Regions from separate parts of the Neorhizobium sp. T6_25 genome, predicted to be linked through region 3. Evidence: predicted binding sites of a transcription regulator. Region 3 holds the regulator's gene; each other region holds the start of a gene.
The links. The regulator PhoB, encoded in region 3, activates phosphate uptake and scavenging genes when phosphate is short. The targets are predictions, from matches to a motif close to TGTCATNNANCTGTCAT.
Positions count from the first base shown of each region.

Region 1 (7,414 bases), on a different contig from region 3:
CCGCGAACTCTGCTTCCAGGTGGGCATGGACGATTATCTTTCCAAGCCGATCAGCCCGGAGGCACTGGAAGCCAAGGTCCGCAACTGGCTCGGCGGCGCAATCGTGAGTTCCGTTTCCAACTGAGCCGGAGTTTCTGGTTCGAGGCGCTCGCCTGCAGCAACGGGGGAGTTAACCCTGGCGGAAGCTCACTCTGGACAACTTGGCGCTGTGCGGTAAATCTCGGGACGCTAGGAGAGCTGCCATGATTACCCGCATCGTTTCCGTCCTTCGCCCGATCTGCGTCGCCGCCACGATCGCGCTTGCCGTCGTCCTGATCCTCTGCTTCTGGGGCATTCAGGTTGTGACGTGGGACATGTTCTGGAAGCTGTTTTTCTCGTATGTCGCGTTGATGATCGCATCGACGCTGATCTGTTACATCGACGATCCCAGGCGGATTACGGGCCGGGAGTAGTCGCCTCTCCGGGACGCCGCCGAAACCCTGGCCGACTGGACCACGGTCCCAGCTCATGCGGCGACGAGAACGTGGCCAAGCCGGTCAAATTCTCCTTTCCCGCGCCGTGCCGGCCATCGAGGGGGCGGGCATGGCGTCGGTAATCCTCATCTGCACTCTGCCCGTCGTCGGTTGAAACGTGATCCAGCGCGCCAGATCGTCGCCGAGGCTGGTGTCGACAAGCTTGATGCCCTCTTCCAGAAGGAACCGTCTCGCGAATGCGGAATTGAGAGATCCCGGATCGTAGCCGCTCGACTTTCGCGTGCGGCCGCCAAAGAGCTTGGCCCTGAGATTTCGGCGTTCGGCACCGAAATCATAAAGGTCGTCGACCAGCGTGCGCATGGCCAGGTCACCATAACGTTCCGGGCGCTCGGCGATATCCAGACCGCCGCTCGTCGGCAGGATGAAATGGTTCATTCCTCCGATGTTGGTGACCGTATCATAGATGCAGGCCGAGACGCAGGAGCCGAGAACGGTCATCAGTATGATATCAGGATCGGCGGATACCGCATATTGACCACCGAGGACATGAATATGGTGGGAGTCCATGAAGTTCATCTAATGCTCCGATCCCGTGCATGCGACATTCACTTTCCCGCAAAAGTATGAAGGCGCTACGCGGACGGGAAGGCCCAACAATGAATGACGAGAAATACTGGCTGGGATGCATTTTGTAATTCCAGGGACGTGGGCAGGGGCGGTCCGTGCTCGATCGGGAGCGGCACGCGCGGCGGCCCTTCTTTCGTAGAGCCGGCCGGACGCCTCGCGGTCGATCCTGTCACAGGCTTTCTGCTGCGAGCGGCTTTTCCGTTCAGGGAGCGTTAAGCAGGGCATGTGCATTGTTCCGGAATATCGGGCTTTTTCCTGCCGCTCGCAGGCGCGCTCGGTGGAAACGGAGACGCTTGTGATGAAGAAGATAATTGTCTCGGCGCTGATCCTGGCGGCCACCTGCACCAGCATCGTGGTACCCGCCGGTGAAGCTGCGGCCCAGCAATGGGACAGACACTATGACCGATACGATCGATACGACCGATACGATCGCCGTGGTCCTCCGCCTCCGCCGCGCAGACATCGTAACAACGACGGCGCCATAATCGCCGGGGGCCTGGCGGCCGGCGTCATAGGCGGCCTGATCGGCGGCGCTCTCGCCAATGACGGCGGGCCGCGCTACATCGATCCGCCACCGCCGCCTCGGCCGCGCTGCTGGTTCGAGGACCGCCGCGTCCGCAACGCCTATGACGGCGGCTGGCACATGGAAAGCCTGCGCGTCTGCCAATAGGTGGTCTGCGATGTGACGGATGGCAGCCGGTCCCAGGGCCGGCTGTTTTGCGTTGGGCGGCCTTGGATCAGGTCGCCGGTTTGATGCCGCACAACATCTCGCGCTTGCCGGCAAAGCCGGGCCGCCGCTCGACCGTGAAACCGGCGGCCTGCAGGTTCCGCCGCACGAAGCCGGCGGCCGCATAGGTGCCGAACGTGCCGCCGGACAAGGTCTTGTCGTAGATCGCCTGCATGATTTCCGGCGACCACATGTCCGGATTGCGCGATGGTGCAAAACCGTCGAGGAACCAGGCGTCGAAATCGGCCTCCGCCACCGAGACGCCTTCGAGCGCGGGGCCGCAGACGACCGTCAGCCGGGTCTGGGCGTCAGCGTCGATCACGACGTGGCCAGCGGGTTTGTCCGGCCAGGCCTCGATCAGCGCCTGCCGTTCCGCATCGATCTCCGGCCAGCGGGCAAGCGCCCGGTCGATCTCGTCGCGCTGCATCGGGTAAAGCTCGAACGAGGTGAAATGAAGCTTCGCGCCTGCGGATCGAAAAAGCTTCCACTGCCGCCATGTTTCGCAGAAGTTCAACCCGGTGCCGAAGCCGAGTTCGCCGATCCGGAAAGTCTGTTGCCTTTCCCAGCGCTCCGGCAGGCCCCAGCGCTCAGGCAGGCCATTGCCGGCCAGAAACGTGTGGCCGCATTCCAGCCGACCGTCGGTGCGGCAATAAAAGTGATCGCAAAACTTTTGCGAATAGGGCATATCGCCGTCATGCCAGTCCAGGGTCTGGCTTTCGGTCACACGAATTTCAGGATCACGGTCGCTCATGGGACATGCGGATAATCCTGCCGGCTCCGGTGGTCAATCTCATGTCCTTCCGCCATCCGCCGATCTCGTCATCCTCGGCGGCGGCATCATGGGCCTCTGGGCGGCGGTCAAGGCCGACCGGCTCGGTATCAATACCCTGCTTGTCGATGCTGGACCGCTGGGGCAGGGGGCGAGCGGCGGGCTGCTCGGCGCCCTGATGCCGCACATGCCGGACAAGTGGAACGACAAGAAACAGTTCCAGTTCGATGCGCTTCTGTCGCTGGAAGACGAGATCATCGAGCTCGAAGTCGAGACCGGCGTCGTCTGCGGCTACCGCCGCTCCGGCCGGCTGATCCCGCTGCCGAAGCCGCACTTACGGAAGATCGCGCTCGGGCACTCGGCCGATGCGGAAGCCTGCTGGCGGCGCGGCGACCGCCGTTTCCATTGGCATGTGCTCGACCGTCCCCCGCAAAAAGGGTGGCCGGATGCCTCATTCGCGGCTGCCGGACTGGTGCATGACACGTTTGCCGCCCGGGTTTCGCCGCGCGGACTCGTCTCGGCGCTGGTCGCTTATCTGCGGACGGCCAGCAATGTTCGGCTCGTCGAAGGCCTGGAGGCGGAGGCGATCGACCCCTCAGGAAATAGGATTATATTCCGAGGCGGCGAAAGCGTAGCCTTCGGTCACTGCATCGTCTCGGCCGGCCACCGGTCCTTCCCCCTGCTTCAGGGCATCTCGCCGCCGCTGAACCATGCGATCGGTCAGCCGGTCAAAGGGCAGGCAGCGCTCCTCAAGGCCGATGTCGATCCGTCCCTGCCGGTGATCTTCCTGAACGGCCTTTATGTGGTCGCCCATGAGGGCGGTCACGTCGCGGTCGGCAGCACCAGCGAGGATGTGTTCGACGACCCGTCCTCGACCGATTCCCAGCTGGACGAACTCATTGCGCGTGCCCGGGCGCTGGTGCCGGCCTTGGCCCGGGCCCCGGTCATCGAACGCTGGGCGGGATTGCGGCCGAAGGCGATCGATCGCGATCCAATGGTCGGCGCGCATCCCGATCACGCCCGAGTGATCGCGCTCACAGGTGGTTTCAAGGTGAGCTTCGGCATCGCGCACAGGTTGGCCGATGCTGCCCTCAATGCCCTGAACGGCCGGGAAATGCGACTTCCGGCGTCGTTCACGCTCGCCAATCACCTTGCCGTCGCCTCGCGTTAAACGCGAACTTTCAGTCCTTCGCGTCGTTATTCTGTCACGCAAATCACTTAACCCCCACGGTGGGGATTGTTGAGCAATGCGTAAAACATGGGGTTGCTGAAAAAGGACGTTCAGAAGGTGACGCATGCGCTATGCCATTCATTTCACGCCTCCGGCGCATGACCCGCTGACGCTTGCCGCGGCCCAGTGGCTCGGTCGCAATGCCTTTTCGGGCGAGGCGATGGAGCCGCCGGCGATCCGCGGCATCGGCATCCACGACATTGCCTTCAATACCGCGCTGCCGCGTCGCTACGGTTTCCACGCGACGCTGAAGGCGCCGTTCCGGCTGGCACCCGACGTCACCGAACCGATGCTGCTGCGCCACCTGATGCGCTTTGCGGGCACCCACAGCCCGTTCGAACTGCCGAAGCTCGAAGTCGTCCGGCTCGGCAATTTCTTCGGCCTTGCGCCGGTCGTCCCCTGCGATACCGCCCGGTTCCTCGCCGCTTCCGTCGTCCAGGAGTTCGACAATTTCCGCACGCCGCTGTCGGAAGCAGAGCTGGAGCGCAGCGATTCAGGCGATCTCTCGGCGCCGCAATTCGCCAACCTGTATCGCTGGGGCCACCCTTACGTGATGGACGAGTTTCGTTTCCACATGACGCTGACCGGCCCGCTGTCGCCGGTCGAGATGCCGCGTTTCGAAATTGCGCTGCGCGATTATTTCGAGCCCTATCTGAAAAAGCCGGTCGAAATCGCCAACCTGGCGCTGTTCATCGAGGAGGAGCCCGGCGCGCCCTTCCAGGTGCATTCACTGCACCCGATGGGACGAGTGGCGGCGCGCAAGATCGCCTGAGATTTTGGGTGCCGGCGGCGTCACTTTTGTTCAAGAGCAACCGCGCTGTCATCTGCTATATTCCCCCCATGGAGAATATCTCGCAGGAACAGGCCACCGACCACATGCCGCTGATGCCGGCAGAGGTGACCCGTTTCTGGCGCGACGATCGCTTCGGCGGCATGGAATGCCTGCGCGCGACGTTTCTCACCCACGAATTCGCGCCGCATGCGCATGATACGTTCAGCATCGGTGCGATCGAGCAGGGCATGCAGGTCTGCACCATCAAGGGCAGCCGTGAGAGCGCCGGGCCGGGCGGGCTCTACCTGATCAATCCGGGCGAGACACATGACGGTGCGCCCCGGGGTGGCGGTTATCGCTACCGGATGATCTATCCGGATGTCGCGCTGCTTCGCGAGATACTCGAAGACGTCACCGGCAAACCCTTCCGGGGCACGCCCGCCTTCGGCATCCAACTCCTCCACGACCAGGCGCTTGCCGACGCTTTCCACGAGGCGCACCGGACGCTGGAGGAGGGATCCGGCGCGCTCGAAGCCAGCCAGGCGATGTTCCTGGTGCTCGACGCAATGTTCCGTCGCCACGGCAGTTCGATCATCGTGCCGGCCGATTCGACCGAGCGCACCGCCGTGCGCCAGGCCCGCGACTACCTCACCGAGCATTTTGCATCCGATGTCGGGCTGGAGGAACTCGCGGCCGTCGCGGGGCTCAGCCGCGCCCACCTCATCCGCGCGTTCCGCAAGGAATTCCACATCACCCCGCATTCCTTCCTGACCGATATCCGCATCCGCGCGGCCCGCAAGCGGTTGAGGGAAGGAGGCCAGCCAGCCGAGATCGCCCTCGAATGCGGTTTTGCCGACCAGGCCCATTTCACCCGCCACTTCAAGGCCCGCACCGGACTGACGCCGGGGCAATACCGGGCTCGCTGATCACTTTCGTTCAAGACGGCTATCCGCTTGATCTCTAAGACCTCCGCCTCAACCGGAGTTTTTTCGACGTGAATGGCAATTCAAGATTTCTGGACTTCCTCGGCGGCATGCGGGCGATCTCGCCGCTGATCGCCGCAGTCATCCCGATCGGCCTCGTCTTCGGGGCGGTGGCGGCGACCAAGGGCCTTTCGCCGGCCGAGGCGGGGCTGATGAGCGCGCTCGTCTTTGCAGGCGGCTCGCAATTCGTGGCGATGGATATCTGGACTCATCCGGCCTCTTGGACCGGCGTCGGGTTTGCAGCCCTTTTGGTCAACATCCGCCACGTGCTGATGAGCGCCTCGCTCGGCACAAGGATGGAGGGTTTCGGCCAACCGGCGCGCTATCTTTCGATGCTGTTCCTCGCCGACGAAATCTGGGCGATGGCGGAGTTCCGGGCCAAGGTGGCGCGGCTGACGCCCGCCTGGTTCGCCGGCCTCGCCATGCCCTTCTATCTCGCCTGGGTGCTCTCGGGACTGGCTGGTGCCGCGCTCGGTGCCTTTCTCGGCGACCCGGTGGTGCTCGGGCTCGACTTCGCCTTCCCGGCGGTCTTCATCGTGCTGGTCATGGGGTTCTGGAAGGGACCGGAAACCGGCGCCGTGCTGCTGGCGAGCGGCGCGGCCGCCGTCGCCACCCAGCATTTCGTGCCGGGCGTCTGGTATATCGCCGCCGGTGCCATCGCCGGACTTGCCGCCGCCCTGGTGACCGGCAAGTCCCGGGATATCGAGGTGACGCCATGACTGTCGATCTCGCCACGTTCCTTGCCATCCTCGCCATGGCGGCTGCGACCGCGCTCACCCGGTTGAGCGGCCTCGTGCTCATCCGCCATGTCTCGCTCGAAGGCAGTCGCCGCAAGGCGATCGAATCGATCCCGCCCGCCGTGCTGATGGCCGTCGTCGCGCCGACTGCGTTTGCCACCGGGATTGCCGAAACCTTGGCCTGCGCGGTGACTGCTTTTGCGGCACTTCGGCTGCCGATGCTCGTTTCCGTGGCACTCGGGGTCGCCTCGGTCGCGATCCTTCGGGCGCTCGGCCTCTAAGCGTCGTTTCCATCTCGACATGGCCGGAAAGGGTGCGCTACCGTCCGGCCTCATTCGTCGAAGGTGACCCATGCAGGCAAAAGACTATCCGCGCGAACTCGTCGGCTATGGCCGTTCCACCCCTGATCCGAAATGGCCGGGCGGCGCCCATGTCGCGGTCCAGTTCGTGATCAATTACGAGGAGGGCGGCGAAAGCTCGATTATGGACGGCGATCCGGCCTCGGAAAACCTGCTGTCGGAAATCGTCGGCGCTGCCCCCTGGCCGGGCCAGCGCAACCTCAACATGGAATCGATCTACGAATACGGCTCGCGCGCAGGCTTCTGGCGGCTCTTTCGGATGTTTACCGAACTCAACGTCCAGACCACCGTCTATGGCGTGACGCTTGCCATGGCCCGCAATCCGGAAGCCGTCGCCGCCATGAAGGAAGCCGGTTGGGAAATCGCCAGCCACGGCTACCGCTGGCTGGAATACAAAGATTTCCCGGAGGCAAAGGAGCGCGAACACATCCTCGAAGCCGTGCGCCTGCATACCGAACTCGTCGGCGAGCGGCCCTACGGCATGTACCAAGGAAAGCCCTCCGACAACACGCTGAAACTGGTCATGGAAGAGGGCGGTTTTCTCTATTCTTCCGACAGCTACGCGGACGATCTACCCTATTGGGTACCCGGCCTCGACCGGCAACCGTTCCTGATCATCCCCTATACGCTGGAGACCAACGACATGCGGTTTGCGACAGCGCAGGGGTTCAACACCGGCGACCAGTTCTTCACCTACCTCAAGGACGCCTTCGACGTGCTTTACCAGGAGGGCAGG
Region 1 is NZ_PVBL01000004.1:159,629-167,042, reverse strand. Features, by position in the region: gene C5L10_RS07310 (response regulator) at 1-124, shown strand, start outside; gene C5L10_RS07305 (hypothetical protein) at 243-452, shown strand; gene C5L10_RS07300 (chemotaxis protein CheD) at 537-1,049, opposite strand; gene C5L10_RS07295 (hypothetical protein) at 1,399-1,770, shown strand; gene mnmD (tRNA (5-methylaminomethyl-2-thiouridine)(34)-methyltransferase MnmD) at 1,838-2,578, opposite strand; gene C5L10_RS07285 (FAD-binding oxidoreductase) at 2,577-3,767, shown strand; gene C5L10_RS07280 (DUF1045 domain-containing protein) at 3,892-4,599, shown strand; gene C5L10_RS07275 (AraC family transcriptional regulator) at 4,668-5,525, shown strand; gene C5L10_RS07270 (AzlC family ABC transporter permease) at 5,633-6,301, shown strand; gene C5L10_RS07265 (AzlD family protein) at 6,298-6,600, shown strand; gene puuE (allantoinase PuuE) at 6,671-7,414, shown strand, end outside.
Region 1: a site for PhoB is predicted at 3,789-3,805, ahead of C5L10_RS07280 (DUF1045 domain-containing protein). Genes of this name have one in related genera too.

Region 2 (7,414 bases), on a different contig from region 3:
TGTCCGTCTTTACGGCCCTGCGGCCGTCATCCGCTACCGAGCTCGGCTGGCGGTCGTTTTCGGCGGGCACCATGTGCCCCTCAGCGGCTATTGGCATACCGACAGCTACGAATATCGCGACGATCGCTGGGTTGCCGTCTGGTCGCAGGCGACTGCCATCAGTCACGGCAGTGCCGAATAACCCGCACGGTCAAAGGCAACGAAGCTCTCGGGTGACGCGCAGCTTCGTCTCATTGTCAATTGAGCGGAGCAACGGTCGTCTCCTGAACGCCATATCCAGATCCTTCGAGCAGCATCCGCTTTCGCCATGCGTTGGGAGCAATTCCGTAAAGACGGCGGAAGTTGTTGGTAAGATGCGCCTGGTCGGTCATGCCGCATTCCAGGGCGATCCGGCAGAGAGGTTCATCCGTGCCGGTCATCATCCGACAGGCCATTTCCATGCGCCTGCGGGTGACGTATTTGTGCGGCGTCTCCCCAAGGCTTGCCTTGAAGGCCCGCTGGAAATGGCCGCAGCTCAGGTTGCAGAGACCGGCCAAGGCCTCGACGCGGATTGTCGAGCGGAGATAAAGGTCGACATAGGCCTGCACATTGCGCATTTGCCACGGGGCCAGGCCGCCAACGGCGATTTGACGGAGGTTGGGGTCGGGTGCGGACTGGTCGGGATCTCGCGGAAGCTGTCTGGCGACAAGTCCTTCGAGGTCGATCTCCGAGGTCCGATATCTTGAAACATCAGTGCGCTTTGCCGAAGGGTCGGCAGGCGGTGTCTGCGCGGACTGTGGAATCTGCATCCTAAGCCTCCTCCATCTCAATGTGTTTCTTCAATGATCGGAGTCTAACGCCGAGGCAGGCGGTGAGACTATTGGACAAGGGGACTTGTCCCCCTATCCAAAGGTATGATCGAGACCCACTGAAATTGTCTGGCCACCTTCGGAAGCCTGCGTGTCTGCCCGCGCCACATCAAAAAAGTTCGGGGATGATGGCTCCCGAGCTGTTGCTTTCTTTGGCAGTCGGTGAAGCGGCGCGGGTTCAGTCGAAAGCATCTTCGGTGAGATTACGCCGGTCTGGAGGCCTGACGGCGGAGGAGTTGCCCGGCCGGTTTAGCAATGAACCGCTGTTGCGCTTCATCTGCGCAAAAGCGGAAGCAGTTGGTCGCCCTGTCGCTTGATCTCCTGGAGATAAGGCGTGTCGGAGAGCACGAAATGGGTGATGCCGAGATCCTCGTATCTGCGCAGCGAACGGGCCACGTCTTCGGCTGAGCCGACCAGCCAGGTGGTGCCGGCACCGCCGCCGCCGAATTTTCCAGGCGCGGTGTAAAGGTTGTCGTCGAGGACGTCGCCGCGCTCGTGCAGTTCGAGCAGCCGGCGCTGGCCGACGGCGACCGGCTTTCCGTGGTCGTTCCAGTTGCCGGCCTTGCCCTTGGCCATCTCGGCGACCTTCGCCTCGGCATCGGCCCAGGCCTGCGCGGTCGTGTCGCGGACGAGGGTGGTGATCCGCAGCCCGAATTGAAGCGGAGGAAGGTCGCGGTCAAGCTGCCTGCTCAGCGCCTTCAGCCGTTCGATCCTCTCCCGCACGCCGTCGAGCGGTTCGCCCCAGAAAAGCTGGATATCGGCTTCCGTCGCGGCCACCCGCTCGGCGGCTTCGGAAGCTCCGCCGAAATAGAGTTTCGGGTGCGTGCGGTCGCCGCGGGGTTGGAGGCGAGGCTCGATCGTAGAACCGGTGACCTGGAAATGCTCGCCCTTGAACGTGATGTTCTCCTCGGTCCACAGCCGGCGGACCAGCCGCATGAATTCCCTGGTACGGGCATAACGATGCGCCTGGTCACCTTCGCTGTCGCCATAGGCGGCGAGGTTGTCCTGACCCGAGACGATGTTGATCCGCACCCGACCGCCGCTCAGATGATCGAGCGTTGCCGCGGCCGAGGCGAAGTTCGCCGGCCGCCAATAACCGGGGCGGATGGCGATCAGCGGCTCGAAGGTGGTGGTGCGGGCGGCAAGGGCGGTTGCGATGGTGAACGTATCCGGCCGACCCCAGCCGGTGCCGACGAGCGCGCCCTTCCAGCCGTGCTCCTCCAGCGCCTTGGCCTGGCTGGTCAGCGTCTCCAGGCTGTTATGGTTCTCGGTTGAGGAATCGCCGCGATGGCCGGCTTTGACGTCGTTCGGGATGTACCAGAGGAACTCGGAATTGCTGCTCATGTTATCGACCTGCATCTGAAATAGGGAAATGAGTGGGAGGCATCGCGGCGCACGCCAGCCGGGTTCGAGAGGTTCCGTCAGACGACGATCGGGTTGAGGGCGCCGTCCATGCCGATCACGACTCCGGTGACGTAGCTCGCCTTCGAAGAGCTCAGGAAGGTGACGACGCTGGCGATCTCCTCGGGCGTCGCCATGCGGCCGAGGGGGATGCGCTGGACCAGTTTTTCGAGCGCCGCCTGTTCGCTGATGCCATGGAGATCCGCCTCCGCCCGGAGGCCCTCGGTTACCCGCTCCGTTTCGGTATTGCCGGGATTGATGCCGACGATGCGCAACCCGCTGGCGGCGTAGGCGTTTGCAAGGCCGACGGTCGCCAGCATCAGCGCCGCATTGGCGGCCCCGCCCGGAAGGTGGATCGGCGATGCGACCTTGCCGCCACCGCCGATGACATTGACGATCACACCCGTCCGCCGGGCCGCCATCCGTTTGACCACCGGATCGATGACGTTGATGTAGGAGAAATATTTGGCGTCCATCGCGGCACGCCAGTGGGCCGGGCTGAGGTCCTGGGGTGGCGTGCGGCGCGCGGCTCCCGCGCAGTTGACGAGAATATCCAGCGCTCCCACGTCGGCTTCGATCTTGTCGACGAGCGACAGCGCCTCGTTTTCCGATATCAGATCGGCCGCAAAGCCGATTGCGCCGGGCAATTTTGCCAGAGCCGCGTCGATATTCGCCTGGGAACGCGAGCAGATGACGACGCGTGCGCCTTCGGACAGGAGAGATTGGGCGCAGGCAAGGCCGATGCCCTTGGAGCCGCCCGTGATCAATGCCGTCTTGCCGTTCAAATCGAGTTGCATGGTGCGCCGCTTTCCTCAAAATCCAGGGGAGAGGCTAGGCTCTCGAGGATATTGGAACAAGCAAAAGGCAACTGCCGCGGTCCCGGTTACGGGGAAACGGTTCCTTAGTTAGCTGCGCAGGGAGGCAACTCTTCCATGCGGGGCGCGTGACACGTTTTGCCGGCTTTGCCGAGACGGCGATGTCTGCTGGAGCCGATCCGGCTCCGCCATTCCTACCCTCGGATGATTTCCTCATGGGCCATCGCGGCCTGCAGCAGTGTCTCATCGCAATTGGCGTTGGCGGACAGGAGGAAGCCGATCGGCATGCCCGCATCGCCGGTGCCGCAGGGGATGGAGACGCCGCACCAGTCGAGGAAGTTGCCGAAGCCGGTATTGCGCAGCGTCCTGCCGTTGGTGGCAAAGAACAGCTCGTCGTCCTTTTCGAGCGGCGCGATCGGCGGCGCCACATGCGCGACCGAAGGCATGGCGACGAAGCGGTCGCCGATCAGTGCCTCGGTTTCGGCGATCATCCGGGCGCGGTTTTCGACGATGGCGATATAATCGGACAGGCTGGTCTTTTCGCCGAGGCGGGTGCGGGCGACGACACGGTGGTCCATCTCCACGGCATCCGGCCCCGACAGCTTCTCGCGATGCAGGGCGAAGGCTTCGGCGGTCACCATCGGACCATATTTCACCATCAGCTTCGGAAGTTCGTCGAAGGTCGGGAAGGCGAGGCGGGTGATCCTGGCTCCGGCCTTTGCAAGGCGCTCGATCGCCGCTTCGAAGGCGGCCACCACGCCCGGCTCGGCGCCGTCGAGGACGATATTGGTCGGGATGACGATATCGAGGGATTGGGCCGGCTGGCGGGCCGTCTGAGGAACTGCGAGCCCGCGCATGGCGGCATCCACCCAGACCGCATCCTGCACCGTGCGGCAAAGCGGGCCGAGCGAATCGAGACTGGTCGCCAGCGGATAGACACCGTTCATCGCATAACGGCCGCGGGTCGCCTTGTAACCGACGATGCCGTTGAAACCCGCCGGGATGCGGATCGAGCCGCCGGTATCGGTGCCCATTGCGACGGGCACGAGGCCGGCCGCGACCGCGACGGCGGAACCGGAGGAGGAGCCGCCGGGAATGCGCGGCGCATCCTTGCCATGCGGATTGTGCGGCGTGCCGTAATTCGGATTGATGCCGATGCCGGAAAAGGCGAATTCGCTCATGTTGGTGCGGCCGACCGCGACCATGCCGGCCTGTTTCAGCAGGTCGACGATCGCTGCGTCCTTGGCGGCGGGAGCGGCCTTCTTCAGCACTTTCGAGCCGGCGGTGGTCGCCATTCCCTCGATGTCGAAGAGGTCCTTCCAGGCAATCGGGATGCCGTCGAGCAGGCCGAGCGAGCGGCCTTCCTTGATGCGCGTCGAGGATGCCTGCGCTTCCGCGAGGGCGCGATCTTCGAGAAGCGAGATGAACACGGCCTTGTCGGGGTAGGCCTTGATGCCGGCCAGCACCGATTCCGTGACTTCGACGGGGTCGACCTTGCCCATCTGGATGAGCGTGGAAAGCTCGGCGATCGACATCGCTCCAAAGGTTTTCGTCAAGGCAGTCATTCTCCTCATTCCGTTACTGGCGGGCGACAGATGTATCGGATATTTTGGCAATGGGTAGAGGATTTATCGGCTCGGCTGATGGTATGGAACCTCCCGCATATCCGCGAAGTTCAGAGAGTCCACCGCGTCAGCGGGACATCGGGAAGGATCAGCCCATGAGAAACATCATCGCCACCGTCGGTCTCGTGATCGCGCTTGCCGGCTGCAGCACGGACGGCGGCGGAACCACCGGCGCACTCGACATCGGTCCGGGCATCCGGCCGATCCCCGGCAGCATCACCTATGGGGGCCAGCCGCGCACCAAGCTCACCAAGGCGCCGATCGGCAGCGTCGTGCCGCACGAGTTCCGCAACGAACTCGGCCAGCGGGTCGAGGAAAATTACATCATCCAGCCGGACCGCAGTCTCAAGCTGGTCAACCGGCGGGTGTTTCGCGATCCGTTCGGGTTCGACGATTGATGAACTTCAAGCGGATATGGCCGCCCAGGCACGTTCGGTAGCCACCGGTTCGTCGGTGGTGATCTGATCCGGCTTCAGCGCCATCAGGGCGGAGAAGCTGCGGGTTTCGGCCTCGTCGAAACCGGCGTCCGGGTTCTTGAGGTTGAAGGTCCAGGCATCGACGAGCCTGCCGGCATCGTGGCAGAGGCCGATCAGGTCGAGCCCGTCCTTGGCGGCCTGCAACACCAGCTGCCAGGCGAGATAGATGGTGTCCGGCTCGGTCGGGCCGGCGATATCGGCGCGCAGATCCGTTTCGACGGCCTTTAGGCCTTCATGGCGATAGATCTCCACGAGCTTGCCGGTCGGGTCGATGCCGCGCTTGAGGCCCGGCAGTCTCTGCTTGATGGCGACGACAAGATCGAGATCGGCACCGCTGACGATGATCGAGGAGCCGGCATTGCCGAAATGATCGACAAGATGATCCATGCCGCGTACGCCGATCGCCTCCAGCCCGTCCTTCATGTCGAACTGCAGCAGGGCGTCCGGATGCGCTGTTTGAAGCATCGTCGCGAGATCCTCGCTGAGGATCGGCGGATGGCCACCCTGTAGAAGCGTCAGGCCGCGGATGGTTTCGGGCAAAGCCTCACGGATGAGGCCGTGGCCGGTGGTTTCACCTTCGAGTTCGTCGTCGTGCAGCACGACAAAACCGCCATCGGCGCGGACGCGCAGATCGAGTTCGCTCGATGCTCCGAGGCGAAAACCCTCTGCCATGACGCCGGCGGAAAACAGCGGGTCCTTGAAACTGCGGCGCAGGCGATGCCACTTTAGCCGGGTGAAACGACCCTGATGGGCGATGCCGAGGCCTGAAAATTCTGAAGCCATGAAATACCGTCTACGGTGAAGGGCAGCGATTCGATCGACGCCAGACTATTGTTTTGAAGCTGCCTGCCATAGATCGATGACAGAAGTTTCGTGCCGAACCTCAAAAGCCGCAATTGCGCCCGGCAGGCAACTGCTTGTTATAGAGGTCTGCGGGATAAATACCGGAAAACACGTTTTGTCTCCTGTCACGAAAGGCAGATTTCCATGTCCCATGACGCGAATTGGGCGCCTCTTCCTCCCTATAGCACCGGCCCGCGTGGCCGTTGCCCGCGTTGCGGCCAGGGACATCTGTTCAACGGGTTCCTGTCGATGCGGCCGGCTTGCGAGGTTTGCGGCCTCGATTATTCCTTCGCCGATCCTGGAGACGGTCCCGCCTTTTTCGTCATGTGCTTCGGCTGCATTCCGAGCATTGCGCTTGCGGTCTGGATCGAGACCAGTTTCCAGCCGCCATTCTGGGTGCATCTGCTGATCTCGCTACCTTTCCTGCTCCTCACCTGCCTTGCGCCGATGCGGCCGCTGAAGGGCTGGCTGGTCGCGAGCCAGTATTTTTACAAGGCAGGGCCTGGCAAGATCGACCGGGGGCCATCATCGCCTGTTGACGGCGAGAACGGCGGCTGACCGAAAGGACTTCGGGGCTCGCGTTAAAACCGAGCCGGAAGATGAGGAACATTCTTCTTCCCAAACCATTCGGCAGGTGACAGTTCAAGGAGCCTGCAATGTCCGCTGCCGATGAAATCGAAATGGAAACGCGCCGAAGGTCGCTCGCGGTCGAGGGGGCGATGCTCATGCTGATCGACGGTCTGGCCGCCCGGGGCACCATCTCTGCGGACGAGGCGGAGGACATGTTGCGGATCCTGTCGAAGAGCTCGGATTCCTCGGCGACCCGGGCCGCAAGCTCGCTCCGGATCGTCAATCAGCTGAAACGCCTGCGGCGTGGCGACGGAGCAATCACCCCGGGGGCGTGAACCGGAAGGCGTGCTGGGTCGCGATTTCCTCTTTTTCTGATTGTGCATTTTGATCGGGAACATCTCCGGACGAGGCCAGTTGGGGCGGTCAGTTCGCGACCTCGACAACAAGGAAGATCTTGATGGCCCAGTATCCCACTCCGCCGTTTCCAGAACAGCAGCAGCCGATGCCGGGCTTTACCGGGCGCATGGATCCGGTGCCTGATCACGGCGAGCTCTCCTACCGCGGCTCCGGCCGGCTGGCCGGCAAGAAGGCGGTGATCACCGGCGGCGACAGCGGCATCGGCCGGGCGGTGGCGATCGCCTTTGCGCGCGAGGGCGCCGATCTCTTGATTTCCTATCTGGACGAAGACGAGGATGCCGAGGATACCAAGCGCCTGGTCGAGGAGGCAGGCCGCAAGGCGGTGCTGGTGCCGGGCGACATCAAGACCGCGGCGCATTGCCGGGCAATCATCGACAAGGCCGTCCAGGAGTTCGGCGGGATCGATATCCTCGTCAACA
Region 2 is NZ_PVBL01000004.1:315,900-323,313, reverse strand. Features, by position in the region: gene C5L10_RS08125 (nuclear transport factor 2 family protein) at 1-181, shown strand, start outside; gene C5L10_RS08120 (helix-turn-helix domain-containing protein) at 237-788, opposite strand; gene C5L10_RS08115 (LLM class flavin-dependent oxidoreductase) at 1,122-2,192, opposite strand; gene C5L10_RS08110 (SDR family NAD(P)-dependent oxidoreductase) at 2,270-3,046, opposite strand; gene C5L10_RS08105 (amidase) at 3,259-4,620, opposite strand; gene C5L10_RS08100 (hypothetical protein) at 4,785-5,087, shown strand; gene C5L10_RS08095 (glycerophosphodiester phosphodiesterase family protein) at 5,094-5,948, opposite strand; gene C5L10_RS08090 (DUF983 domain-containing protein) at 6,153-6,566, shown strand; gene C5L10_RS08085 (hypothetical protein) at 6,665-6,913, shown strand; gene C5L10_RS08080 (SDR family oxidoreductase) at 7,036-7,414, shown strand, end outside.
Region 2: a site for PhoB is predicted at 6,014-6,030, ahead of C5L10_RS08095 (glycerophosphodiester phosphodiesterase family protein). Genes of this name have one in related genera too.

Region 3 (7,414 bases):
CCAGATTCCGCTCGGGACGTTGCGCGACTGGGAGCAAGGCCGATCCGAACCGGACCAGCCGGCAAAGGCATATCTGAAGGTGATTGCGGTCGACCCGCAAGGTACGGCGGAGGCGTTGGTGAAAGGCGCTGCATAGTTTCAATAGACGCCGAATGCTGCTTCGCCAGCCTCCATGGCAATGGTCCGCCGGGTCGCAATGAGACGGTCAGAATAAAGGTTGGACTCAAGTCCAACGAGACGGCGTCAGAAATCGCCCAATGCGTATCCGGCGCCGCGCACGGTCCGGATCACGTTGTCGGACTTGCCGAGGCTGATGACTTTGCGAAGCCGGCCGATATGGACATCGATGGCGCGCTCATCGACAGTCGTGTCGTCGCCCCATAGGGACGCCTTGAGCTCCGAGCGGGAATAGACCTTGCCCGGCGTCCGCATCAGGAATTCAAGGAGCTTGAACTCCTTCGGCCCGAGCTTGACCTCACGTTTCTGCCGGTGAACCCGATGGGCTTCCCGGTCAAGCGTGAGATCGCCGACCTTCAGCATATGGTCGAGAAGCGCCGGGTTCACGCGCCTGAGCAGGTTCTTCACACGGACAACGAGCTCGACCGGGGAGAATGGCTTTAGGAGGCAATCGTCGGCACCCGCCGCGAGTGCTATGAGGTGAAGGCCTTCGCCACCCGACGGCACAAGGAGGATGATCGGAAGGCGCGACAGGACAGGGTCGAGACGCACCTCGCGGCACACCTCGAGACCTCGCACGCCCGGAAGATCCGAACTCATGACCAGGATATCCGGCGGAACCGCTTTCAAGCGATTTGAGATCTCGGCTCCACTTGCCAGCATCGATACGACGAAGCTGTCGGCCACGAGGGCTTTCCGCAATATCAGGCGGAACGACTCGTCGTCGTCGACCAACAGGACCCGCGCGCTCATCTCGTGGCCACCAACTATGTTTCCATGGAGTATCCGGCGCCGCGGACGGTGCGGATGACATCCTGCATGTTGGAGAAGTTGAGTGCCTTGCGGAGTCTTCCCACATGGACGTCGACCGTACGCTCGTCGACGTAGATGTCATGGCCCCAGACGCCGTCCAGAAGCTGCGAGCGGGAAAAGACCCGCCCCGGCGCCGCCATCAGGAATTCGAGCAGGCGGAATTCGGTCGGGCCCAGACGCACTTCGCGGCTCTTGCGGTGGACGCGATGGGTTTCCCGATCAAGTTCGATATCGCCGCAACGGAGAACGCTTGAGAGCACCTCCGGACGGGCCCGGCGCAGCATGGCCTTGACGCGCGCCATCAGTTCCGGCGTCGAGAAGGGTTTTACCACATAGTCGTCGGCGCCGGTGGCGAGGCCGCGAACACGTTCGCTCTCCTCGCCGCGGGCCGTCAGCATGATAATCGGCAGGCGCTCGGTTTCCGGGCGCATGCGCAGCCGGCGGCAGAGTTCGATGCCGGAAACGCCGGGCAGCATCCAGTCCAGGATCAGAAGGTCCGGTACCCGCTCCTGAAGCCGAATTTCGGCTTCGTCGCCCCGCAAAACGGTATCGACCTCATAACCCTCGGCTTCCAGATTGTAGCGAAGAAGCACGCTCAGCGCCTCTTCGTCTTCTACGACAGCGATTTTCGGCAGCATTCTTGGCCTGCTCCGTCAGTTCTATTCGGTGATCGCGCCGAGCGTGTTCGACGAGTCGTCCTTCGGACGATCGCCTTCCGGCTGGGCGCCTGTCGTCATGTAGTAGATGGTCTCGGCGATGTTGGTGGCGTGGTCGCCGATACGCTCGATGTTCTTGGCGCAGAACAGAAGATGCGTGCAGGTGGTGATGTTGCGCGGATCCTCCATCATGTAGGTGAGGAGTTCGCGGAACAGCGAGGTGTACATCGCGTCGATTTCCTCGTCGCGGCTGCGGATCGCCTCGGCCTTTTCCGCCGAACGCGTCGCATAGACGTCGAGGACGTCCTTGAGCTGCACGAGGGCGAGATCGGAGAGATGTTCGAGGCCGCGGGCGAGCTTGCGCGGAACGCCGGTGCCCTGAACCGCGATGACGCGCTTGGCGGTGTTCTTGCCAAGGTCGCCGACGCGCTCCAGATCGGAGGCGATGCGCAGCGAACCGACGATCTCGCGAAGGTCGGCTGCAACCGGCTGGCGGCGGGCGATCGTGATGATCGCCTTGTCGCCGATCTCGCGCTCGGCGTGATCGAGGATCACGTCGTCGGAGATGACCTTCTGGGCGAGTGCGGCGTCGGAATTGACCAGCGCCCGCACGGCGTCCGAGCACATCTGCTCGGCGAGGCCACCCATTTCGGAAATGCGGCGGCTCAGGTATTTCAGTTCGTCGTCATAAGCCGACAGGATATGGGTCGATGCCATCTTCTAGTCCTCAAAATTGATTTTCAGGCGGCACAATCGGCTGGATCAGCCGAAACGGCCCATGATGTAATCCTGGGTGCGCTGATCGTCGGGATTGGTGAACATCTTGTCGGTGTCGTTCTCCTCGACGAGCTGGCCGAGATGGAACATGGCGGTGCGCTGCGACACGCGGGCAGCCTGCTGCATCGAATGCGTCACGATCACGATCGTGTAGTTGGCACGCAGCTCATGGATGAGTTCTTCAACCTTGGCGGTCGCGATCGGGTCGAGAGCCGAGCAGGGTTCGTCCATGAGGATGACTTCCGGCGACACGGCGATCGCACGGGCGATGCACAGACGCTGCTGCTGGCCGCCGGAGAGGCCGGTGCCGGATTCGTGCAGGCGATCCTTCACTTCGCCCCAGAGACCGGCGCGCTGCAGGCTCGCCTCGACGATCTGGTCCATGTCGGCCTTGTTCTTGGAAAGACCGTGGATGCGCGGACCGTAGGAAATGTTCTCGTAGATGGTCTTCGGGAACGGGTTCGGCTTCTGGAACACCATGCCGACGCGGGCGCGAAGTTCCACGACGTCGATGTTATTGTCGTAGATATCGTCCGTGTCGAGGGTGATCTTGCCTGTGACGCGGCAATTCTCGATCGTGTCGTTCATGCGGTTGAGGCAGCGCAGGAAGGTGGACTTGCCGCAGCCGGAAGGACCGATGAGAGCCGTCACAGTGTTTTCGCGGACGTTGAGGTTGACGTCGAAAAGCGCACGCTTTTCGCCGTAATAAACCGAAACGTCCTTGCCGATCATCTTGTGGGAAGCATCGCTCATCTTTTGGTCCAGCGCCTTTTCTACTGCCGATTCTGACATCATATTCATTGTCATACTCCTTCTACCAGCGCCGCTCGAAGCGACGCCGCAAGAGAATTGCGCCAACATTCATTAGGATGAGGAACAGGAGCAGGATGATGATTGCTCCCGAGGTACGCTCGACGAACGCGCGCTCCGCTTCGTTCGCCCACATGTAGATCTGGACCGGCAGCGCCGTCGACGGGTCAAGCGGCGTGGTCGGATAGTTGGCGACGAAGGCCACCATGCCGATCAGCAGCAGCGGCGCGGTTTCGCCGAGTGCGTGGGCCAGGCCGATGATGGTGCCGGTCAGGATGCCCGGCATGGCAAGCGGCAGGACATGGTGGAAGATCGTCTGCATCTTCGATGCGCCGAGCCCGAGGGCCGCCGCCCGGATCGAAGGCGGCACGGCCTTCAGCGCCGCGCGGGTCGCGATGATGATCGTCGGCAGCGTCATGAGGGTGAGCACCAGACCGCCGACGAAGGAGGCGGAACGCGGCAGGCCCATGAAGTTGACGAAGACCGCCAGACCGAGAAGACCGTAGACGATCGAGGGAACGGCCGCGAGGTTGTTGATATTCACCTCGATCAGGTCGGTGAACTTGTTCTTCGGGGCGAACTCCTCGAGATAGATCGAGGCGGCGACGCCGATCGGCAGCGCCAGGACAAGCACGATCAGCATCATGTAGAACGAGCCGATGAGCGCGACGCCGACGCCGGCGGCTTCCGGACGGCTCGATGCGCCGTTGACGAAAATGCCGCTGTTGAAATGCTTGGCAAGCGCACCGCTGTCGGAGAGCTGCGTCATCCAACCGAGCTGCTGGTCGTTGATCTTGCGGTTCTCCTGGCCGACGTTGAGGTCGATCTGGCCCTTGTAGGCCGAGTCGATATCGCCGGAGGCGAGCAGTCTTACCGTCTGCGTCGTTCCGATGATCGCCGGATTGGCGACCACCAGGTCACGCAGCTGAACGCGGACACCATCCGACAGCATCTGGCTGACTGCGCGGGCTGCGACACGGTCGTCCACGCTGACGTTGAGCAGCTTGGCGAGCGCGTTGCGGGCGACGACCGGATAGTTCGCCGTCATCAGCTTCTGCGGGTTGGTGGCCCTTTCGTTCTGCGGGTCGATGATCTGCTGCGAGAACTCGACCGGCATGGTGATCATGGTCTGCTGGAAGGCGGTGTATCCCTTGGAGACCACCGACCACAGGAGAAGCATCAGGAAGATGATGCCGAAGGAAAGCGCGGCGATGCCATAGGCGCGGAAGCGACGCTCGGCGGCGTAGCGGCCCTTGATGCCGATATCGCGACGGACGGACTTGGCCTTGGGGATGCCGGCGGCGGGAGAAACCACATCGGTCATTCGTACTGCTCCCGGTATTTGCGCACGATATAGAGCGCGTAGATGTTGAGGCAAAGCGTGATGGCGAACAGCGTGATGCCCAGCGCGAAGGCAACCAGGGTCTGCGGCGAGGTGAACTCAAGGTCACCCGTCAGCTGGTTGACGATCTTGACGGTCACGGTCGTCATCGGCTCGAACGGATTGATCTGCAGGCGGGCGGCAACACCGGCCGCAAGCACGACGATCATGGTTTCGCCGACGGCGCGCGATGCGGTCATCAGGAGAGCGCCGACGATACCCGGCAGAGCTGCCGGCAGGACGACCTTCTTGATGGTTTCCGACCGAGTGGCGCCGAGACCGAGCGAGCCGTCACGCAGGGCACGTGGCACTGCCGTGATGATGTCGTCCGATAGCGAGGACACATAGGGGATAAGCATGATGCCCATGACGAAACCAGCCGTCAGAACGCTCTGTGCCTGTATGAAGTTGGCATAGTCGCCGGTGACGAGGCCGTTCAGCTGCGAAGAAATGTCGCGAAGGAACGGACCGACCGTCGTCAATGCGAAGAAGCCGTAGACGATGGTCGGAATGCCGGCGAGCACTTCGAGCAGCGGCTTGGCAACCGAGCGGACCTTCGGCGAAGCATATTCCGACATGTAGATTGCCGAAAAGAGACCGATCGGAACCGCGAAGAGCATCGCGACGAAACCGATATAGAGCGTGCCGAGCAGCAGCGGAATGAGACCGAACTGACCTTCGGAGCCACCCGAACCCGCAGCGGCAAAACGCGGGTCCCATACCGTGCCGAAGAAGAATTCCCAGGCGGGAATGGCGGTGAAGAAGTGGGCAGCTTCCGTCAGCATCGATGCGACGATGCCGACGGTGGTCAGAATGGCGATCGAAGACGCGACGACGAGGCTGCCGAGGATCACTTTTTCCACCCGGTTGCGGGCGCGGAAGCGCGGCGCGATCTGGCGATAAGCAAAGAGGGCGCCGCCGATGGAAGCCCCCAGAACAATGATCGTCATGAGGATACGGCTGACGAAGGTCATCCTGTTCAGCTCGGCAGCGGCCTTGACCATGAAGGGCTGCGGATCACCCGCAAGCGGAACGCCCTTGGCGCCAAGCGCAGCACGAAGCTCCACCGGATTATTCTCGATGCGGGCGATTTCGTCGCCAGTCAGCGCATTCATGCCGCGGGCAATCGAGGTAATCATGCCGTAGCTCAGGCCCTGCTCGGCCTGCGATTGGGTTTTCACCTCTTCGGGAAACGCACCGCGCACCGAGGAGCTGATATACATGGGGCTGGCGACCAGCCAGACAAAAAGAATGACGACGGCCGGCAAGATCGCCCAGACGGCGACAAAAGAACCGTAATATCCAGGCCGCGAATGAAGTTTGGAGGAAATTCCTCCGACCAGTGCCATTGCATACCGGGCACCGGCGACGTAACCGGCTATGCCGATTATCGCCAAAATCAACAATATTAGTGATGTGTTCATCATAATCCCCCGGCGTACCGCCTTCGGCGGCAACCCATCACCGCCCAGCTCCGTTCATCGGAACCGATCGCATCGCCGTCGCGCCTCGCGCAACACCATCGCCGCAAAACCGACGATTCCCCACCGAGGCAAAAGCCTGCGGTCGGAGAGAAACGGCGCCGCCAGGAGCGGCGCCGTTCTTTTGATTACATGGTCTTGCCAGCGGTAAAGTCCTTGCGGGCCTGTTCGCGCTGGGCGTCCGGAGCGGCAACCAGACCGTACTCGATGAGCGGCGAGTCAGGGCCGATCATGTCGTCGGAGAGGAAGAACTCGACGTATTCCTTGAGGCCCGGGACGACGCCCAGGTGAGCCTTCTTGACGTAGAAGAACAGCGGACGGGAAACCGGATAGGTGCCGTCAGCGATCGTGGCTGCGGTCGGCTTGATGCCGCGCATGGTGGCGACCTTCAGCTTGTCGGCGTTGTTTTCGTAGAAAGCGAGGCCGAATACGCCGACGCCGGTCTTGTTGGCAGCGATACGAGCGAGCGTCTCGGTGTAGTCGCCGTCGATGTCCACGGCAACGCCGTCCTTGCGAACAGCAACGCAAGCCTTGGTCTGGGCGGCCTTCTCAGCGAGCTCCTTGGCGATGACGTCGGTTGCGCCGGAATCCTTGCAGCCTGCAGCAAGAACGTTCAGTTCGAAAACTTCGCGCGTGCCGTGCTTTTCGCCCGGGATGTAGGCGGCGATCGGGCCCTTCGGAAGCGTCGGGTTGATCTCCGACCAGTTCTTGTAGGGGTTGGCGACGAGCTTGCCATCAACAACGACCTGAGCGGCGAGAGCCTTGTAGATGTCCTTCGGCTCGAGCTTCATGTCGCCGTTGCTGCTGGCGGTCGCGAAAACGATACCGTCGTAGCCGATGCGGATTTCCTGGACGTCGGTGACGCCGGCCGCCTTGCAGGCTTCGGCTTCAGACTTGTTGATCGCGCGGGAAGCATTTGCAATGTCGATCGTGGCTTCGCCGACGCCCTTGCAGAATTCCTTGAGGCCGGCGCCGGTGCCGCCCGACTCGACGATCGGGGTCTTGAACTTCGGGAAGGCTTCGCCGAAAGCTTCCGCAACGATCTTCGCATAGGGAAGAACGGTGGAGGAACCGGCAACCTGAACCTGATCGCGAGCCGTTGCGACGCCTGCGGTGGCCAGCAGAATTGCGGCTACAGCGCAGCTTCCTAGATACTTCTTCATGGATTTCTCCCTTGGAATTCGGATTGACGCTTGGGCGTCGGCTACCCTCTATCTGTTGCTCATTACAGTTTTGTGACAGATTTATTTCATTTGTGAAAAGGACGCGCCCCAGCATTTGCACAGGTTTGCACCCTCCGTGCCCGCTCCGGCAGAAAG
Region 3 is NZ_PVBL01000015.1:139,869-147,282, reverse strand. Features, by position in the region: gene C5L10_RS20290 (DNA-binding transcriptional regulator) at 1-136, shown strand, start outside; gene C5L10_RS20285 (winged helix-turn-helix domain-containing protein) at 244-930, opposite strand; gene phoB (phosphate regulon transcriptional regulator PhoB) at 945-1,628, opposite strand; gene phoU (phosphate signaling complex protein PhoU) at 1,650-2,363, opposite strand; gene pstB (phosphate ABC transporter ATP-binding protein PstB) at 2,409-3,224, opposite strand; gene pstA (phosphate ABC transporter permease PstA) at 3,238-4,557, opposite strand; gene pstC (phosphate ABC transporter permease subunit PstC) at 4,554-6,038, opposite strand; gene C5L10_RS20255 (substrate-binding domain-containing protein) at 6,224-7,258, opposite strand.

Region 4 (7,414 bases), on a different contig from region 3:
GATGCAGGTCGGCGGCGTGAATGAATCGGAAGGAGGTCATCGAATCGCTTGTTTCGGTTGCCGGAGCAGATCAGGTGTTTTAGGCAAATGCCGGGCACGAAGAAAGCTCAGGGTTCCGCAGCCTGTGGATAGCCCAATCTTATTCGGAGGACATCATGAGAAACCACGCGTTCGGACGCACATCCTTCACCGTCGGCGAGATCGGTTTCGGCGCCTGGCAGATCGGCGGCTCCTGGGGCGACGTCGCCGAAGCGGACGGGGCCAAGGCGCTGGAAGCGGCGCTCGATGCCGGCGTCACCTTCATCGATACCGCCGACGTCTATGGCGACGGCCGCTCGGAAAAGATCATTGCCGGCGTCCTGAAATCGCGCGGAGGCGATCGCCCGATGGTTGCGACCAAGGCGGGCCGTCGCCTGAACCCGCATGTCGCTGACGGCTATACCAAGGGCAATCTCGAGGGCTTCATCGACCGCAGCCTTAAGAACTTCGAAATCGACAGCCTCGACCTCGTGCAGCTCCACTGCCCACCGACCGAAGTCCTCTACCGTCCGGAAGTTTTTGGCGCGCTCGACGATCTGCGTCGCGCTGGCAAGATCAAGAATTACGGCGTCAGCGTCGAGAAGGTCGAGGAAGCGCTGAAGGCGATCGAGTATCCCGACGTCACCAGCATCCAGATCATCTACAACATCTTTCGCCAGCGCCCGGCCGACCTGTTCTTCAATGAGGCCAGGCGGAAGAACGTCGCGGTCATCGTGCGCGTGCCGCTCGCCAGCGGGCTGCTCTCGGGCAAGATCACCCGCGACACGGCGTTTGCCAAGGACGACCACCGCAACTTCAACCGTCATGGCGATGCCTTCGATGTCGGCGAGACCTTTGCCGGCGTACCGTTCGAAGTCGGCCTCCAGGCGGTCGAGGAAGTCCGCAAGCTGGTGCCGCAGGGAGCGTCGATGGCGGCTTTCGCGCTGAAATGGATCCTGATGAACGAGGCCGTTACCGTCGTCATTCCGGGCGCCCGCAACGAGGCGCAGGCCAAGGGCAATGCGGCGGCGGCAGAGCTTGCCGCACTTTCGGCCGACGTGATGACGGCGACCATGGAAATTTATGCGCGGCTGGTTGCTCCGCACGTGCATCAGCGCTGGTAGGGAACTTGCCAAGGCAAAAAGGGGCCTGCCCCTCAAAAATGGCAGATCGAGCACTGAGGGCTACCGGTTACGCCCTCCCAGAAACACAAAAAGGCCGGGCAAAACCCGGCCTTTTTCCGTTTCAGTCTTGAGGTGCTCAGTGAGTGCCCTTGAGGTCGACCGGGAAGAACAGCGTCTCGCCGGAGCTGTCGTCGACGCCGTCGTTGTCGGTGACGGCGAAGGCCTTGCCGGACTTGTCGAAGGTGAAGCCTTCGAGCTTGTCGACCACGTAGCCGTTCGAAGCCTTCAGATCCGGGATAAAATCGTGGGCTTCTTCCTTCTTCACCACCGGCAGTTCGGTGCCGATCTTGGCCGGCTTCAGGTCGGCGATCGCCACCCGATAGAGCTTCTTCAGCTTGGCGGCATCGCCGATCTGGTTGTCGCGCTCGATGATGTAGACATAATCGCCATGGGCTGTGATTTCCGAAAGACCCACCCAGCCTGCCCCGGCCTTGTCGAGCGGGTAGCGCACGGCGCCCCATTCCTTGGACTTCGGCTTGTAGGAGACGAGCTTGACGGTGCCCTTCGGGTCATCCTTCCATTCGCGCTGCATCGCCATCCACAGGACCATGTCGTCGCCTGACCCGACCGTCGTCACGCCTTCGAAACCGAAGCGGGTCTCGCCGGCGAGCAGGTCTGCGGGCAGGCCGATCTCGGCCTTGATCTCGCCCTTGGCGTCGACGTTGTAGAGGCCATGGCCGGTCAGCTTGGCGGAGTCGCCTTCCGACGCCAGCCAGAAACCGCCCTTGCCGTCGAGCGCGATGCCTTCGATGTCGAGCTTCTGGGCCGGCTGGCCGCCGCGGGTGATGCGCAGGACGCCGGTGATTTCGGCGGGCTTCCTGGTGGTGTCGATGGTGAAGATCGACGGCTGCATGGTGTAGACCGAGTCGCTGACGGCATAGAGGATGCCGTCTTTCTGGGCGTCGCCGACCAGGCCCGAGAGAGCGCCCCAGCCGAGCACGTTGCCATCGACGTCCTTGGAGACGAGCTTCGGATAGTTGGCCACGCCTTCTTCCAGGGCGTAGATCATCACATGCGAACGGGCGCCGCCGTCCTTGCCGAGATCGACTTCATTGGCGGTCGCAAACAGGTTGCGGCCCGGAATGGCGACGGCGCCTTCCGGCGAGATGCCCGAGGGCAGGATCTGCATGAGCTGCGGCTCGGCGCCGGTGTCCTTGTAGACGGCGACGACAGAGGCGCGTTCGGCGAGCAGGAAGAGATACTTCTGGCCGTTGAAGGTCGCGGCTTCCATGCCTTCGACCTCGATGCCCTTCGAGCGCGCGCGCTTTTCCGGGAAATGGCCGAGACGGGCAACCGCGCGCTCTAGCGAGGCACCTGATTCGTAGAGAACCTTGCCGGTGCGGTCGAAGATGGTGAAGCCGCGCGAGCCGCCCTTCCAGTCGCCTTCGTTGGCGACCACGAGGCGGTTGTTGTCGAGCCACTTGACGGCGTCAGGCTCGCGCAGCGCCGAAGCCTTGCCGGTGAAGGACAGTTGGCCGTCGGTCTTGTTGTCGATGCCTTCGAGATCGGCCTTGCCGGCGGAGAAGTGGCCGGTGACCTGGCCGGTCTTGCCGTCGATAATGACAATCTCGTTGTTTTCCTGCATTGTCAGGGCAATTTCGCCATTGTCGTTGATGGCGACGAATTCCGGCTCCGGATCTTCCGGCGCGACACCGGCAAGGCCGGTCAGCGTCACGTGCTTGATCGAGGCGCAGTCGGCGGTGCCGTCCTTCAGGGAGACGATCACCAGGTCGCCGGCCGGCATCTGCGGAATGGCGCCATCGTTGACGTCCTCGTCGCGCTCGTTCTCGATGGCGATCGCGGCAAAGGTCTTGTCCTTGGAGACGGTGATCGAGTCCGGCTGGCCGCCGAGATCGCAGGTCAGATCGACCTTCTTCGTCGCAATGTCGACGACGGCGAGGATGCCGGTCGGCTTCTGCTTGCTTTCGCCGGTGTTGACGGCGGCGAGAACCTTCTTGCCGACCGACGCAACCGAGGTCGGCTCGCCCTTGAAAGTGAGCGCGCCAAGCGCCTTCGGGGCCTTCGGATCGGTGATGTCGATGAACCCGATCGCGCCGAGCGGGCTATCGGTATAGATGAGCGTCATGCCGTCTTCGCTGGCGGTGACGATTTCGGCCGAGCTGACGCTCAGCTTGTCCTTGTCGGCGGGAAGATTGGCGGCGACGGGGAAAGATGCGATGCGGTTGAAAACCTGCTCGGCGCTCGCCGGCACGGCGACCGAAGCAAGAAGTGCTGCGGTCAACGCGGCACGAAGTGAAAACGTCATGGGAAGCCCTCCTGTCCATGAAACACAGGTGGCTTGTGAGCCACGGTCGTGACAGGCAGATGACAGTTTTCGCATCCGGCGTCCTGGCCGGCGGAGATTAGCAATTCGTAAAAAAGGCCCGGGAAAAACCCGGGCCTTTTCAAATGCGAGACTGTAACAGGATGCCTTAAAGGCAGCGCGTTAGCTGTTGACTGCGTCCTTCAGGCCCTTACCGGCCGAGAACTTCGGCACGTTACGTGCCGGGATGTCGACTTCGGCGCCGGTCGAAGGATTACGACCCTTGGACGCTTCGCGACGGGAAACGGAGAAGCTGCCGAAACCGGCAAGACGGATATCGCCGCCCTTCTTCAGTTCAGCCTGTACGGTCTCAAAAACGGCGTCTACAGCGGATGCGGCATCAGCCTTAGAGAGGCCGGCCTTCTCGGCCACTGCGGATACCAACTCATTCTTATTCATGTTTCCACCCCTTTCAAACGGTTTTGGAACGACTCATGTAATCGGGGCAGACAATAGTCAGGCGCCCGCCCGTGGCAACCCAAAAGCTCCGCAATCGCCTGAAAAACAAGGGGTCCGCGTTATTTTTCACAAAAAAAGCCGGCGTTTTGCCGGCTTTTTTCATTGCTGGTGCCAATTTGGCATAACCAAAAGGCTATCGATCAGTGTGCGACGGCAACGCCTGCGTCGTCCACGCCTTCGACCGTGGTGATCAGCGGCGTTTCCACCGTACCATCCCACTCGATCGCTTCCGGCTGACGAACGAGCGCGTGACGGATCACCTCACCCATGCGGGAAACCGGAATGATCTCCATGTTGTTCTTCACGTTGTCCGGAATCTCGGCCAGATCCTTGGCGTTTTCTTCGGGGATCAGAACGGTCTTGATGTTGCCGCGAAGGGCGGCAAGCAGCTTTTCCTTGAGGCCGCCGATCGGCAGCACGCGGCCGCGAAGGGTGATCTCGCCCGTCATCGCCACGTCCTTGCGAACGGGAATGCCGGTCATGATCGAGACGATCGCGGTTGCCATGCCGACACCGGCCGACGGGCCGTCCTTCGGGGTGGCACCTTCCGGAACGTGGACGTGGATGTCCGACTTGTCGAAGCGCGGCGGTTCGATGCCGAAATCCACGGCTCTGCTGCGGACATAGGATGCCGCCGCCGAGATGGATTCCTTCATGACTTCCTTGAGGTTGCCGGTGACCGTCATGCGGCCCTTGCCCGGCATCATCACGCCTTCTATCGTCAGCAGCTCGCCACCGACTTCCGTCCATGCGAGACCCGTGACCACGCCGACCTGATCCTCGCCCTCGGCTTCGCCGTGGCGGAAGCGCGGAACGCCGAGGTAGTCGGAGATGTTGGCCGCGGTGATCGCAACCGACTTGGTCTTGCCCTTGATGATCTCGGTGACCGCCTTGCGGGCGAGCTTCATCAGCTCACGCTCATAGCTACGAACGCCGGCTTCCCGCGTGTACTGCTGGCTGATCGCCATCAGGGCATCGTCGGTGATCGAGAATTCGTTCGGCTGCAGGGCATGTTCCTTGATCGCCTTCGGCAGAAGGTGACGCTTGGCGATTTCGCGCTTCTCATCTTCGGTGTAACCGGCGATGCGGATGATTTCCATACGGTCCATCAGCGGAGCCGGGATGTTCAGCGTGTTCGCCGTGGTGATGAACATCACGTCGGACAGGTCGTATTCGACTTCCAGGTAGTGGTCCATGAAGGTCGAGTTCTGCGCCGGATCCAGCACTTCGAGCAAGGCCGAAGACGGGTCGCCGCGGAAATCCATGCCCATCTTGTCGATCTCGTCGAGCAGGAAGAGCGGGTTGGACTTCTTGGCCTTCTTCATCGACTGGATGACCTTGCCGGGCATCGAGCCGATATAGGTGCGGCGGTGACCACGGATTTCGGCTTCGTCACGGACGCCGCCGAGAGCCATGCGCACGTACTCGCGGCCGGTCGCCTTGGCGATCGACTGGGCGAGCGAGGTCTTGCCGACGCCCGGAGGGCCGACGAGGCACAGGATCGGACCCTTGAGCTTGGTTGCGCGGGCCTGCACGGCGAGATATTCGATGATGCGTTCCTTGACCTTGTCGAGGCCGAAGTGATCGGCTTCGAGGATCTTCTCGGCATTGTTGAGGTCGACCTTGACCTTCGACTTCTTGGCCCACGGAATGCCGAGCAGCCAGTCGAGATAGTTGCGCACGACGGTGGCTTCCGCCGACATCGGGCTCATCTGCTTGAGCTTTTTCAGCTCGGCATCGGCCTTTTCCTTGGCTTCCTTGGACAGCTTGGTCTTGGCGATGCGCTCTTCCAGTTCGGCCATCTCGTCACGGCCTTCCTCGCCGTCGCCGAGCTCCTTCTGGATCGCCTTCATCTGTTCGTTGAGGTAGTATTCGCGCTGGGTCTTCTCCATCTGGCGTTTTACACGCGAGCGGATACGCTTTTCCACCTGCAGGACGGAGATCTCGCCTTCCATGAAGCCGAGCGCCTTTTCGAGGCGCAGCTTGACGGAAACCGTTTCCAGCATTTCCTGCTTTTCGGTGATCTTGATCGACAGATGCGAGGCGACCGTATCGGCCAACTTCGAATAGTCCTCGATCTGGCTTGCGGCGCCCACCACTTCCGGCGAGATTTTCTTGTTGAGCTTCACGTAGTTTTCGAACTCGGAAACCACGGAGCGCGACAGGGCTTCGACCTCGACCGCATCCTCGTCGGGTTCGGCAAGAACGCTCGCCGTCGCCTCGTAGAATTCTTCACGGTCGGTATAGCCGTCGATCTTGGCGCGCGAGCGGCCTTCGACCAGAACCTTGACGGTGCCGTCGGGCAGCTTCAGGAGCTGCAGCACGTTAGCGACGGTGCCGACCTTGTAGATTGCCGAGGGTTCGGGATCGTCGTCGCCGGCGTTGATCTGGGTGACCAGCATGATCTGCTTGTCGGAACCCATCACCTCTTCGAGCGCGCGAATAGACTTCTCCCGTCCGACGAACAAAGGCACGATCATATGCGGAAAGACCACAATGTCGCGCAGCGGCAGCACCGGATAGGTTTCGCTACCAGTCGCAGACGTTGAATTCGTCATTTCATTTCCTTTCCATCGTCCCGTTTCCGGGATACGTCCCGGGCAAATCACCCGGGCACTTCACTCTCGCCCAAAGTGGAGTTTTCGAAATTTGATTTCAAGCCTTGCAAGGCCGCCGCCGCTGGGATTGTGACAGGGGTATTACAAAGCGTGCGCACATTACGCCACGCGGAACGCCTAAGGACACGGGACGCGACTCACCGGAACTGCCAACCTGCGATCACATGCAGGCGAAGCAGCCCGAACATTGATGATCTTCCCGCACCGTCTCTAATGCAAGACGAATATGGTGCAATTCTTCGCGAGGCAAAAATGGTGGAAAAATCAAAATAAGCAAGGCTATCTACCAACATAAAAAAGAGGCCCCGACAGGGCCTCTTGCATTGTGCGGTCCGGAACGGGCGGATCAGGCCGAAACGTTCGCCTTTTCATCCTGCCGGTCGGCATAGATGTAGAGCGGCCGGGCGTTTCCACGCACGACGTCGTCCGAGATGACCACTTCGCGCACGCCTTCGAGCGTCGGCAGTTCGAACATGGTGTCGAGAAGGATCTTCTCCATGATCGAGCGCAGGCCGCGCGCGCCGGTCTTGCGGGTGATCGCCCGCTTGGCGATCTCGCGCAGCGCATCCTCGTGGAAGGTCAGATCGACGTCTTCCATCTCGAACAGGCGCTGGTACTGCTTGATCAGCGCATTCTTCGGCTCGGACAGGATCTGGATCAGCGCGTCCTCGTCGAGGTCTTCGAGGGTCGCCAGAACCGGCAGACGGCCGATGAATTCCGGAATGAGGCCGAACTTCACCAGATCTTCCGGCTCCAGTTCGCGCAGCACTTCGCCGACGCGACGGTCTTCCGCAGACTTCACGGAGGCACCG
Region 4 is NZ_PVBL01000032.1:36,266-43,679, reverse strand. Features, by position in the region: gene C5L10_RS29410 (DNA repair exonuclease) at 1-40, opposite strand, end outside; gene C5L10_RS29405 (aldo/keto reductase) at 156-1,142, shown strand; gene C5L10_RS29400 (esterase-like activity of phytase family protein) at 1,279-3,468, opposite strand; gene hupB (DNA-binding protein HupB) at 3,649-3,924, opposite strand; gene lon (endopeptidase La) at 4,125-6,542, opposite strand; gene clpX (ATP-dependent Clp protease ATP-binding subunit ClpX) at 6,949-7,414, opposite strand, start outside.
Region 4: a site for PhoB is predicted at 3,517-3,533, ahead of C5L10_RS29400 (esterase-like activity of phytase family protein). Genes of this name have one in related genera too.